2 regions of the Stenotrophomonas sp. YJH_SMC_106-19 genome follow, and region 2 is predicted to be linked to the other one. Evidence: riboswitches for the same ligand, from Rfam matches in the RefSeq annotation. Region 2 holds a riboswitch; the other holds the start of a gene.
What was found. Region 2 has a riboswitch for glycine ahead of AC5P5M_RS05805 (trimeric intracellular cation channel family protein). Riboswitches for the same ligand answer to the same signal wherever they lie in the genome.
Positions count from the first base shown of each region.

Region 1 (5,566 bases), 680 kb from region 2:
CACATCTGTGCCGAGGCCGGGTTGGTACCGTGGGCCGAATCCGGAATCAGGCAGATGTCGCGATGCTCCTCACCACGCGAGCGGTGGTAGGCGCGGATCGCCAGCAGGCCGGCGTACTCGCCCTGTGCACCCGAGTTCGGCTGCAGGCTGACCGCATCGTAGCCGGTGCATTCGACCAGCATCGCTTCCAGCGACTCGATCAGTTCCTTGTAGCCCAGCGCCTGGTCGGCCGGCACCAGCGGATGGATCTGCGAGAACTCCGGCCAGGTCACCGGGATCATCTCGGCGGTGGCGTTGAGCTTCATGGTGCACGAGCCCAGCGGGATCATCGTGCGGTCCATCGCCAGGTCCTTGTCGGCCAGTGAACGCAGGTAGCGCAGCAGTTCGTGCTCGCTGTGGTGCGTGTTGAACACCGGATGGGTCAGGAACGCGGACTGGCGCAGCAGCCCGGCCGGCAGCGCGTCGGCGGTGCTGGCATCCAGTGCATCCACATCGGCTTGGGCACCGAAGACGGCGGCCAGCGCGACCACATCGGCGCGGGTGGCGGTCTCGTCCAGGCTGATGCCGACCGAGTCGCTGTCGATCGCGCGCAGGTTGTAGCCGGCGGCGCGCGCCTTGGCGTGGATCTCATCGGCGTGCACACCGGTGACGTGCAGGGTGTCGAAGAAGTCGCCAGCAACCTGCACGCCGGCCTTGCGCAGTGCGGCGGCCAGGATCGCGGCCAGGCGGTGGGTGCGGCGGGCGATGCGGGTCAGGCCTTCCGGACCGTGGTAGACAGCGTACATCGAGGCCATCACCGCCAGCAGGACCTGTGCGGTACAGATGTTGGAGGTGGCCTTCTCGCGGCGGATATGCTGCTCGCGGGTCTGCAGGGTCAGGCGGTAAGCCGGGTTGCCCTGCGCATCGATTGAGACGCCGATCAGGCGGCCGGGCATCGAGCGCTTGTAGGCGTCACGGCAGGCCATGAACGCCGCGTGCGGGCCACCGAAGCCGAACGGCACGCCGAAACGCTGGCTGTTGCCGACCACGATGTCCGCGCCCCATTCGCCAGGTGCGGCGAGCAGGGTCAGCGCCAGCAGATCGGTGGCCACGGCGACCAGGCCGCCGCGTGCATGCACGGCCTCGACCAGTGCCCGGTAGTCGGCCACCTGGCCGAACGTATCCGGGTACTGCAGCAGCACGCCGAAGCTGTCCGCTTCCAGCGCTTCGGCCGGGGTGCCGACGCGCAGCACGATGCCCATGGGCTCGGCGCGGGTGCGCAGCAGCTCCAGGGTCTGCGGGTGCACGGCATCGTGCACGAAGAAGGTGTCCGACTTCGACTTGGCCGAACGCTTGGCCAGGGTCATCGCTTCGGCCGCTGCGGTGGCTTCGTCCAGCAGCGAGGCGTTGGCGATCTCCATGCCGGTCAGGTCGGCGCACAGGGTCTGGAAGTTGATCAGCGCTTCCATGCGGCCCTGCGAGATCTCTGCCTGGTACGGGGTGTAGGCGGTGTACCAGGCCGGGTTTTCCAGGATGTTGCGCAGGATCACGTTCGGCGTGTGGGTGCCGTAATACCCCTGGCCGATGAAGCTGCGCAGCACGGTGTTCTTGTCGGCGATCGCGCGGATCTTCGCCAGCGCCTCCACTTCGGTGATCGACTCCGGCAGCGCCAGCGCTGCCGGCGACTTGATCTTGGCCGGCACGATGGCATCGGTCATCGCATCCAGCGACGCGTGGCCGACGACGTCGAGCATCTGCGCGATCTCGGCGTCATTGGGGCCGATATGGCGCTCGACGAACGCACTGTGGTGCTCGAGCTCACGCAGGGAAGGGGTGTTCTGGGACATGGCGAAGGATCCGTCAGGAAAGGGCACACGCACGGGCACAGGCCGCCGGATGGCGGGCTGCGGGGCGCCCCTCTGTCCTTTTGCCTGAGAGTTTGGAAGCGCGGCTGGCCGCAGCTTCGTGCCCCTTCGGCGCCGGATCGAACCGGTCTCTCCAGAGTTGTGTTGCGGGTGGTATCGGGCCTGAGCGATTACGGGCGTTGCGCCTTCGGCAGCGGTGTTCCGCTTCTCCCACCGTGTTGCCCGCCGATTATAGCCGGTTATGGCCTGCTGCCGGGGCCGCCCGGGCAGGGCCTGCGCCTGAATGGCCGATGGCCCGGGGCGTCCGTTTTGTGCGGTGCTGCATGGCATCGGGCGCATTCCCCGCCTATCATGGGCGGATACCCGAATTCATCTGGCGCCGTCCCTGCTGCAGCGGGACCGGCGCCCGCCGTGCGTGCCGCGCATGGCCTTGCCGGACACCGTTCACATGACCGCCGCTGTTGCTCCGTCCACCCGTCGCATGGCCCTGCTGCTCGCGGGCCTGGCCATGTTCGGCCCGTTCTCCATCGACACCATTTTCCCGGCCTTCCCGCAGCTGGCCCAGCGCCTGGCGGTGGATGAGGTGGCCGTCCAGCAGACCATCAGCGTCTACCTGCTGTTCTATGGCCTGATGAGCCTGGCGCACGGGCCGCTGTCCGATGCCTGGGGCCGCAAGCGGGTGATTCTCGGCGGCCTGGTGGTGTTTGCCGGGGCCTCGGTCGGCTGCGCGCTGTCCACTGACCTGCCGACCCTGCTGGCGTTCCGCGCGCTGCAGGGCCTGTCGGCGGGCGTGGGCATGATCGTCGGCCGCGCGGTGATCCGTGACCTGTACCACGGCCATGACGCCCAGCGGTTGATGAGCCAGGTCTCGATGCTGTTCGGCATCGCGCCGGCCATCGCCCCGATCATCGGTGGCTGGATTCTGCTCAGCGGTGCCGGCTGGCCGCTGATCTTCTGGTTCCTCGTGGTGTTCTCGCTGGTGCTGCTGGTGGCCACCGCGCGCTTCCTGCCGGAAACGCATCCGCCGGAGGCGCGGGTACCGCTGTCGCCGCGCGCACTGCTGCGTGACTATGTGCGCATCGGCTTCAACCCGCGTTTCCTGCGCCTGGCACTGGCCGGCAGCATCGGCTTCGGCGGCATTTTCCTGTACATCGCGTCCGCGCCGGTGTTCGTGATGCAGCACCTGCATCTGGGCGAAGGCGACTTCGCCTGGCTGTTCATTCCCACCATCGGTGGCATGACGGCCGGCGCGTTCCTGTCCGGGCGCATGGCCGGGCACACCACGCCGACCCGGCAGGTGACCATCGGCTTCTCCCTGTGCGCGCTGTCGACACTGCTCAACGTCGGCTACGTGGTGCTGGCGCCGCAGTTCGCGCTGCCGTGGGCGGTACTGCCCATTTTCCTGGGCGGCATGGGCATGGCGCTGATCTTCCCGATCCTGGCGCTGGCCGTGCTCGACATGTATCCGCACCAGCGCGGCCTGGCCTCGTCGCTGCAGGCCTTCGCGCAGCTGATGGTCAGCACCGTGGTGGCCGGCGTCGTGTCGCCCCTGCTCAGTGCCAGCCCGCTGCATCTGGCGCTGGGCCAGGCCGGCTTCTTCGCCGCCGGGTTTGTGTTCTGGTACTGGGAGCATCTGCGCGAGCGCACCGCCCAGGCGGCCTGCACGGAGGCGTGAGCCCACGGCGGCGACGGCTCGCGGGCTGCGCCGCGGCGCGCGCCAGGCGACGTGAAGCGGCGCAACGGCCGGGGTGCGTTATCCTTGCGCCCCCCACGCAGCGGTAGCGCCCATGTCCATCTCCTCCAAGATCCGCCGCGACCAGCGCCGCCGCAAGGAAGCGCAGGCCGCCAGCCGCGCCGCTGCGCAGGCTTCGCCCGTGGAGCCGCATGCCGAACTGCGTGATGCGCAGCGCACGCTGCTGGCAGGTGTCGTGCGCCGCGATGGCGAGTGGGTGCTGGGCATGGATGGCCGTATCGCAGGGCATAGCGAGAGCGCCGCGCAGGTACTGGCGTTGATCATGCAAGCCGGTGAACTGCACGAGCGCAACGGTACGCCGGTGCGTCTGATGTATTCCGACGCGCTGCGCGATGCCGCGCAGGCCGAAGCGCAGGCACAAGGGCAGACGTTCGAGGAATTCAAATCCGCGCTGGCCGCGCAGCTGGCCGCGAAGAAGGGGTAGCGCCGGGCCATGCCCGGCGAACGCAGCGGTGCGATCAAGGCCGCCGGGCATGGCCCGGCGCCACCGGAACGAAAGGGGCGGATCCTCGCGGATCCGCCCCTTTTCTCATTTCGCCACCGGGGCCGCAGCGCTGGCCTGCCAGCCGCACATCTGGCCTTCGTTCTGCTGCTTGAGCCACTCATTGACCGGGCTGAAGTACTCGATCATCGGGCCGGCATCCAGCTTGTCGGTGCCGGTCAGCTCCTTCAGCGTGGCCTGCCACGGCTGGCTGGCGCCCTTGCTGAGCATCGCCCAGTACTTCTGGCCGGCTTCCTTGTTGCCGTAGAAGGTGCACTCGTGCAGCGGGCCCTTGTAACCCGATGCATCGCACAGGCCCTTGTAGAACTGGAACTGCAGGATGCGGGCAAGGAAGTAGCGGGTGTACGGCGTATTGCCCGGCACGTGGTACTTCGCGCCCGGATCGAAGAACTCCTCGCCGCGGGTGCTGGCCGGGGCAACGCCCTGGTATTTGGCCTTCAGGTCCCACCATGCCTTGTTGTAGTTGTCGGCGGTGATCGATCCGTCAAACACGCCCCAGCGCCAGCGGTCGATCATCAGGCCGAAGGGCAGGAATGAAACGCCCGACAGCGCCATGCGCATCTGCGCGTTGATCACGGCCTCGCGGCTTTCCTGCGGTGCGTCAACGAGACCGATCGAATTCAGGTACTTGGGCGTCATCGCCAGCACGATCGTGTCGCCGATTGCTTCGTGGAAGCCATCGTTGGCGCCGCCCTGGAACAGGGGCGGCAACGGGTTGTAGGCCAGGTCGTAGTAGATGTGGCCCAGCTCGTGATAGATGGTGGTGAAGTTCTCTTCGTTCGGCTTGATGCACATCTTGGTGCGCACATCGCCTTCCATGTTCATGTCCCAGGCGCTGGCGTGGCAGACCACGTCACGGTCGTCAGGCTTGATGAACTGGGTCTTGTCCCAGTACGACTGCGGCAGCGAGGGCATGCCCAGCGACACGTAGAAATCCTGTGCGCGCTCGGTCATCTGTTTCGCGGTACGCAGTTCGGCCTCGCGCTGGGCCCTGTACTGGCCCGCGACGCTGGCATCCCTGCCAGCCTTGGCCAGCGCAGCACTCAGGTTGGTCTGGTACTGCTTTTCCAGTGCGGCGGTGATGTCCAGGCTTCCGGCACCGGGATAGGGCTCCAGCTGGTCCCACAGGTTGGACCAGTCCTGCTGCCACATGTTGCCCAGCAGGTGCGCGGCGATCAGGCCATTACCCACCTCGGCCTTGTCCTTGCCGTAGGTCTTGTCCAGCTTGCCGCGCGCGTAGCAGTGCAGCTGCTCGTACATCGGCTTGACCTGCTCCCACAGGCGGTCGGTTTCCGGCCCGATCTGCTCCGGCGGCATGTCATAGCCGCTGCGCCACATCTGCCCGGCATCGGTGAAGCCCATGCCCTTGGCACCTTCGTTCACCAGGCTGACGAACTTCTGGTAGTCGCCACGCATGTTCCGCGTGGTGCTGTGCCAGCCCTGCCAGGCATCAAGCTGCGCGTCGTA
Region 1 covers NZ_JCAFRQ010000001.1:622,244-627,809, reverse strand. Annotated here, with positions in the region: gene gcvP (aminomethyl-transferring glycine dehydrogenase) at 1-1,826, opposite strand, end outside; glycine riboswitch at 1,889-1,991, opposite strand; gene AC5P5M_RS02870 (multidrug effflux MFS transporter) at 2,293-3,519, shown strand; gene AC5P5M_RS02865 (hypothetical protein) at 3,632-4,021, shown strand; gene AC5P5M_RS02860 (M2 family metallopeptidase) at 4,127-5,566, opposite strand, start outside.
Region 1: another riboswitch for glycine. It lies ahead of gcvP (aminomethyl-transferring glycine dehydrogenase); the one in region 2 lies ahead of AC5P5M_RS05805 (trimeric intracellular cation channel family protein).

Region 2 (5,566 bases):
GCCACCTCCGCCAGCACTTCGTCGATCTTCGATGCGGGCGCGTTGTCGGCGTCGATCAACAGGGCGATGCGCTTTTCCGGTTCGCTCATGGGCCTCTCGCTGGCGGTTGCCTGAATCCGAGTATCGCCGATCCGCGCGCACGCTGACGTGACAGGCCGCCGCCGTGCGAAGATGCCGGACGGTTCCCCATGCCCCCTGGAGTGAGTCGATGAGTCGTGAGCGCGTTCCCCACCTGGTCGTTGTCGGCGGCGGTTTTGCCGGCCTCTGGGCCACCCGTGCGCTGGCACGCGAACGCATCCGCATCACCCTGGTCGACCGCCGCAACCATCACCTGTTCCAGCCGCTGCTGTACCAGGTGGCGACCGCAGGCCTGTCAGCGCCGGACATTGCCGCACCGCTGCGCCACATCCTCGGCCACCAGCGCAACGTGGAAGTGCGGCTCGGTGAGGTCGTGGCCATCGACAGGCAGCTCCGCCAGGTGCGGCTGGCCGACGGCAGCACGCTGGACTACGACAGCCTGCTGCTGGCTACCGGCGCCACTCACGCCTACTTCGGCAACGACCAGTGGGCCGATGATGCGCCCGGCCTGAAGACCCTCGACGATGCCATTGCCCTGCGCCGCAAGCTGCTGCTGGCGTTCGAGCGCGCCGAAGCCGAACCGGACCCGGCCAGGAAGGCGGCGTGGCTCAGCTTTGCCGTCGTCGGCGGCGGCCCGACCGGCGTCGAACTGGCGGGCACCCTGGCCGAGATTGCACGCCATACGCTGCGCAATGAATTCCGCCACATCGATCCGGCCAGCGCCAAGGTGCGCCTGGTGGAAGCCGGTCCACGCGTGCTGTCCTCGTTCCCGGAAGTGCTCTCGCTGAAGGCGCGCCGGCAGCTGGAAAAGCTGGGTGTGGAAGTGCTGACCGGAACGCCGGTGAGCAACATCGACAGCCAGGGCTTCACGCTGGGTGACCAGTTCGTGCCGGCGCGCACCGTGGTGTGGGCGGCCGGCGTGGCCGCCTCGCCGCTGGCGCGCACGCTGGACGTGCCACTGGACCGTGCCGGGCGCGTGCAGGTGCAGCCGGACCTGACCCTGCCCGGGCATCCGGAACTGTTCGTGGCCGGCGATCTGGCCGCGGTGAACCAGGCCAACGGCAAGCCCGTGCCCGGCGTAGCGCCCGCCGCCAAGCAGATGGGCAAGTACGTGGCCGAGGTCATCCGTGCACGCCTGCACGGCAGGCCGGAGCCCGGGCCCTTCAAGTACGCGGACTACGGCAACCTGGCCACCATCGGCCGCATGGCCGCCATCGTGCACCTGGGGCGCCTGCAGCTGTCGGGCGTGCTGGCCTGGTGGTTCTGGCTGGCCGCGCACGTGTTCTTCCTGATCGGCTTCCGCAACCGCATCGTGGTGCTGCTGAACTGGGCGGTGGCGTATTGGAGCTACCAGCGCAGCGCACGCATCATCTTCGGCGATGACCAGGATGACCGCCGGCCGAAACGGTAGTGCAGGTCTGCAACGGGGTCAGATCCCTTTCCTGCGGAAAGGGATCTGACCCCACATGGTGTGAACCTACTGCTGCATCAGGCCCATTTCGTCAGCACTCACCTGCATATACATGAACGCAGCGGCCTCGTCGGACATTGACTGCCCCGGCGGAAAGCTGTCGAGCCACGCGGTGATACGCGCATGACGGTCTTTCAATGCATCGCCCATCGCTTGCTTCTCCGCGTCAGTGGCACGTTCCTGCATCTCGCTGCGCAGCAGGTCATCGCCGATGCCCCATTTTTCGGCGAGCGGAATCAGATCGACCAGTTCGGCCGGCACCAGATCGCGGCGTAAACGGGGCGTATTCGGAGCGGTCAGGCCACGCTGCGAGGCCAGCTCGGCGGCGGTACCGATCTGCCCGTGCTGAAGCGGCGACGGCGGTGCCGGTGTCTGCGTGCAGGCCTGCAGGGCCAAGCAGAGGGTCAACAGCAGCATCCAACGGACCTTCATCGGATCGATCCCTGTGTCGATGGTCGCAGCGATAATCGCATGGTCAGAGTTCCTGTCGTCGCATGTTGTGAATGTCCTGAACCTAGTGATGGCGGAGGGCCGGAGCCGAGCACGGCCCGTCTCTAAAGAATTCCCTCGGTCGGCGCCTGCAACCACGCCAGCTTGCGCTCGCGCGGCAGCTGTTTGAGCTGCCACTCGGCGCGCGAGGCGGCGGAGCGGTCCGGGTACTCGCGCACGGCCAGGATGCGCAGCGGCGGACGGGCCCGGGTGTAGCGCGCCCCCGTACCGGCGCGATGGGCGGCGAAACGCGCGTCCACGTCGGTGCTGATGCCAGCGTAGTAGCTGCCATCGCGGCATTCGAGCAGGTACAGGAACCACGGGCGGTGGGACGGGGCCATGCCGGGATTATGCCGTGCTGCACCGCAGCGGATATACTGCGCGCGAATGCAGGAGAGAGGCGCCGCGCTGGCGCCCGCCGAAGGCGCAGGCTCCCATGATCGCTCAGGCCGGTGGGCTGGAATCCCACCAACCATGCATTCGACTCGCCGAGCTGGAGAGAGGTCACCGGGCATGCCCGGTACGATCCGCCGAAGGGGCACGCGGCCTACGCCGCTGAACTCTCAGGCAAAAGGACAGCGGGAGCGGCACCGGTCATCGTCATCCCGTCATTGCGCAGGCAATGGCGGCGTCCGCGCATGGCCGGCCCCACCGCGTCCGGAGCCTGTTCCATGTTGCTGTCCATCATCTACCTGATCGCCATTTCCGCCGAAGCCATGACCGGCGCACTGTCCGCGGGACGCCGCCGCATGGATCTGTTCGGCGTGGTCATGATCGCCTGCGTTACCGCGCTCGGCGGTGGTTCACTGCGCGACATCCTGCTTGGCCATTATCCGCTGGGCTGGGTCAAACATCCCGAGTACCTCGGCTTCACCGTGTGCGCGGCGCTGATCGCCACCTGGGTCGCACGCTGGATGCACCACTTCCGCCGCACCTTCCTGGTGCTCGACGGCCTGGGCCTGATCGCCTTCACCCTGATCGGTTGCTCGATCGCACGCGAGGCCGGTCATGCCACACCGATCGTGCTGATCGCAGGCATGCTGACCGGTGCGTTCGGCGGCGTGCTGCGCGACATTCTGTGCAACGAAGTGCCCCTGATCTTCCAGAAGGAGCTGTACGCGATCATCGCGCTGCTGACCGGCGCCGCCTATCTGCTGCTGCTGCACTGGAACGTGCCCGATGCCACGGCCATCCTGTGCTGCCTGGCGGGCGGCTTCGCCCTGCGCCTGCTGGCGATCCACTACCGCTGGGAAATGCCGAAGTTCGTGTATCACGACGAAGTGCATTGAACGATGGCGTGTTCGCCGGGCGTGGCCCGGCGCTCCCCTTCGTGCCCTGCACCACCCCGGCGATGGACCTGGCGCTGTCGCTCATGCGCAGCGCCAGGCGCATCGCCGGTGCGGACGGGCCGGTCTCCAACTCCGACCGGCCCTGATCGCGGCCGCACCCCCGCAGGCGCTGGCCGCCATCCACACACATGCCGCGCTCAGGCGGCTTCTGACACCGTCACTTCGCGACGGGCGCGCACGGCCGCAGCCAGTCGCTCCAGCACCGTCACGGTGGTGTCCCAGTCGATGCAGCCATCGGTGATGCTCTGCCCGTAGACCAGCGGCTGGCCTTGCACCAGTTCCTGCCGGCCTCCCACCAGATGGCTCTCGATCATCACGCCCACGATGCGCTGTTCGCCGTCCTCCAGCTGAACGGCGATGTCTTCGATCACCTTCGGCTGGTTTTCCGGCTTTTTCAGGCTGTTGGCATGGCTGGCATCGATCATCAGCCGCGTCGGCAGCCTGGCCTTGGCCAGTGCCTGGCAGGCGTCGGCCACGCTGGCCGCGTCGTAGTTCGGCTGCTTGCCGCCGCGCAGGATCACATGGCAATCCGGGTTGCCGGTGGTCGAAACGATGGCGGTGCCGCCCTGCTTGGTCACCGACAGGAAGTGATGCGGGTTGGAGGCCGCGCCGACCGCATCGGCCGCGATCTTGACGTTGCCATCGGTGCCGTTCTTGAAGCCCACCGGGCACGACAGGCCGGAGGCCAGTTCGCGGTGCACCTGGCTTTCGGTGGTGCGTGCGCCGATCGCGCCCCATGCCACCAGGTCGGCGATGTACTGCGGCGAGATCACGTCGAGGAATTCAACGCCGGCCGGCAGGCCCAGCTTGTTGATGTCGCGCAGCAGGCCGCGGGCAATGCGCAGGCCCTTGTCGATCCGGAAGCTGCCGTCCAGGTCCGGGTCATTGATCAGGCCCTTCCAGCCCACCGTGGTGCGCGGCTTCTCGAAGTACACGCGCATGACGATCTCGAGCTCGCCGGCCAGCGCGTCGCGCAGCGGCTTCAAGCGCTGTGCGTACTCGATGGCCGCATTCGGATCGTGGATCGAACACGGGCCGACCACGACCGCCAGGCGATCATCGCGGCCATGCAGGATCTGGTGCAGGGCCGCGCGCGAAGCACTGACGGTGTCGGAGGCTTCATCGTCACACGGCAGCATCGCCAGCAGCTGGGCAGGCGGTGTGAGCGGTTCGATGGTGCGGATGCGCAGGTCGTCGGTATGGGGGGGCATGGGGGAGGTCTCCGGTACGTAGGGGGTCCCCAGCGAGGCGGCATGAAAAAAGCCGCCAGGTTCGCTGGCGGCTTTCGGGAATGCGTCTGAAGCTTTCTTCAGGGTGAGCGCAGTCCTTCCTCCGCCAGTGGCTTCGGAAAGTAATACCAGTAAAAGCGGGTAGCGGCTGCGTTCATGGGGTGTATTGATAGCACAGCTTCTGCGCAGCACAAAATGTTTCATCCGCAACTGGGGAAGCGGTTCAGCAGCACGACGATCTAGCGGCTGCCATGCACTTCCACGTCCAGCAGCAGGCCCTCGTGGATATCGGCCCAGCGCTCCAGCACCTGATCCAGCTCCCGCCTCGCCTCCTCCAACTGCTCGGGGTTGAGCAGGGACCGCGCCGTGTAGAGATCGGAGACCAGCCGCCGCAGTGTCGATTCCGGTATCGCCACCGAGGGCCCGTCCACATCCGGCAACTGCAACGCCGGGGTGTCGCCGGGAGGGCCGAACAGCGTGACCTGGAGCGTGCTCTGCATGATCGACTTCCCTGCGGGTGGACGTGGGCAATGCACTGTTTACCGCGTCCGGATGACCGGCGCATGTGCCGATGTGCGGATCGATCGTGTCGCGACTGGACCGATGGTGCCACCGCGTTGAGATCTTCCTTCCAAGCTTCCCACCCTTCGGCCCGGAAGGGGCGTGCAGGCGATCGATGCGCGGTTATACGGGCAATGGCATATGCGATACATGTGCTCAAGATGGTTTGCCACCGGAAAAGGGTGGCCGGGTCGGCAAAGCCCGAGGAGATGTTGTTTACGCTTGTCAGCCGGCGTCGCCTTGGGCGGCGCCGGCTGGCAATCCGTCCGCGTTCCATGGCGGGCGGTGCGTGGGGGCGCTTGCGCCCGCCGGTATCAGCATCTCCCGGTCTTTGCCGCCACGTACCGTCCGCCACCTCTTCCGGTGGCGGTGTCGTCTGTCCTGTACGG
Region 2 covers NZ_JCAFRQ010000001.1:1,297,911-1,303,476, forward strand. Annotated here, with positions in the region: gene AC5P5M_RS05785 (NYN domain-containing protein) at 1-89, opposite strand, end outside; gene AC5P5M_RS05790 (NAD(P)/FAD-dependent oxidoreductase) at 209-1,489, shown strand; gene AC5P5M_RS05795 (hypothetical protein) at 1,556-1,966, opposite strand; gene AC5P5M_RS05800 (GIY-YIG nuclease family protein) at 2,104-2,379, opposite strand; glycine riboswitch at 2,419-2,508, shown strand; glycine riboswitch at 2,522-2,627, shown strand; gene AC5P5M_RS05805 (trimeric intracellular cation channel family protein) at 2,710-3,327, shown strand; gene AC5P5M_RS05810 (3-deoxy-7-phosphoheptulonate synthase) at 3,525-4,598, opposite strand; gene AC5P5M_RS05815 (hypothetical protein) at 4,856-5,116, opposite strand.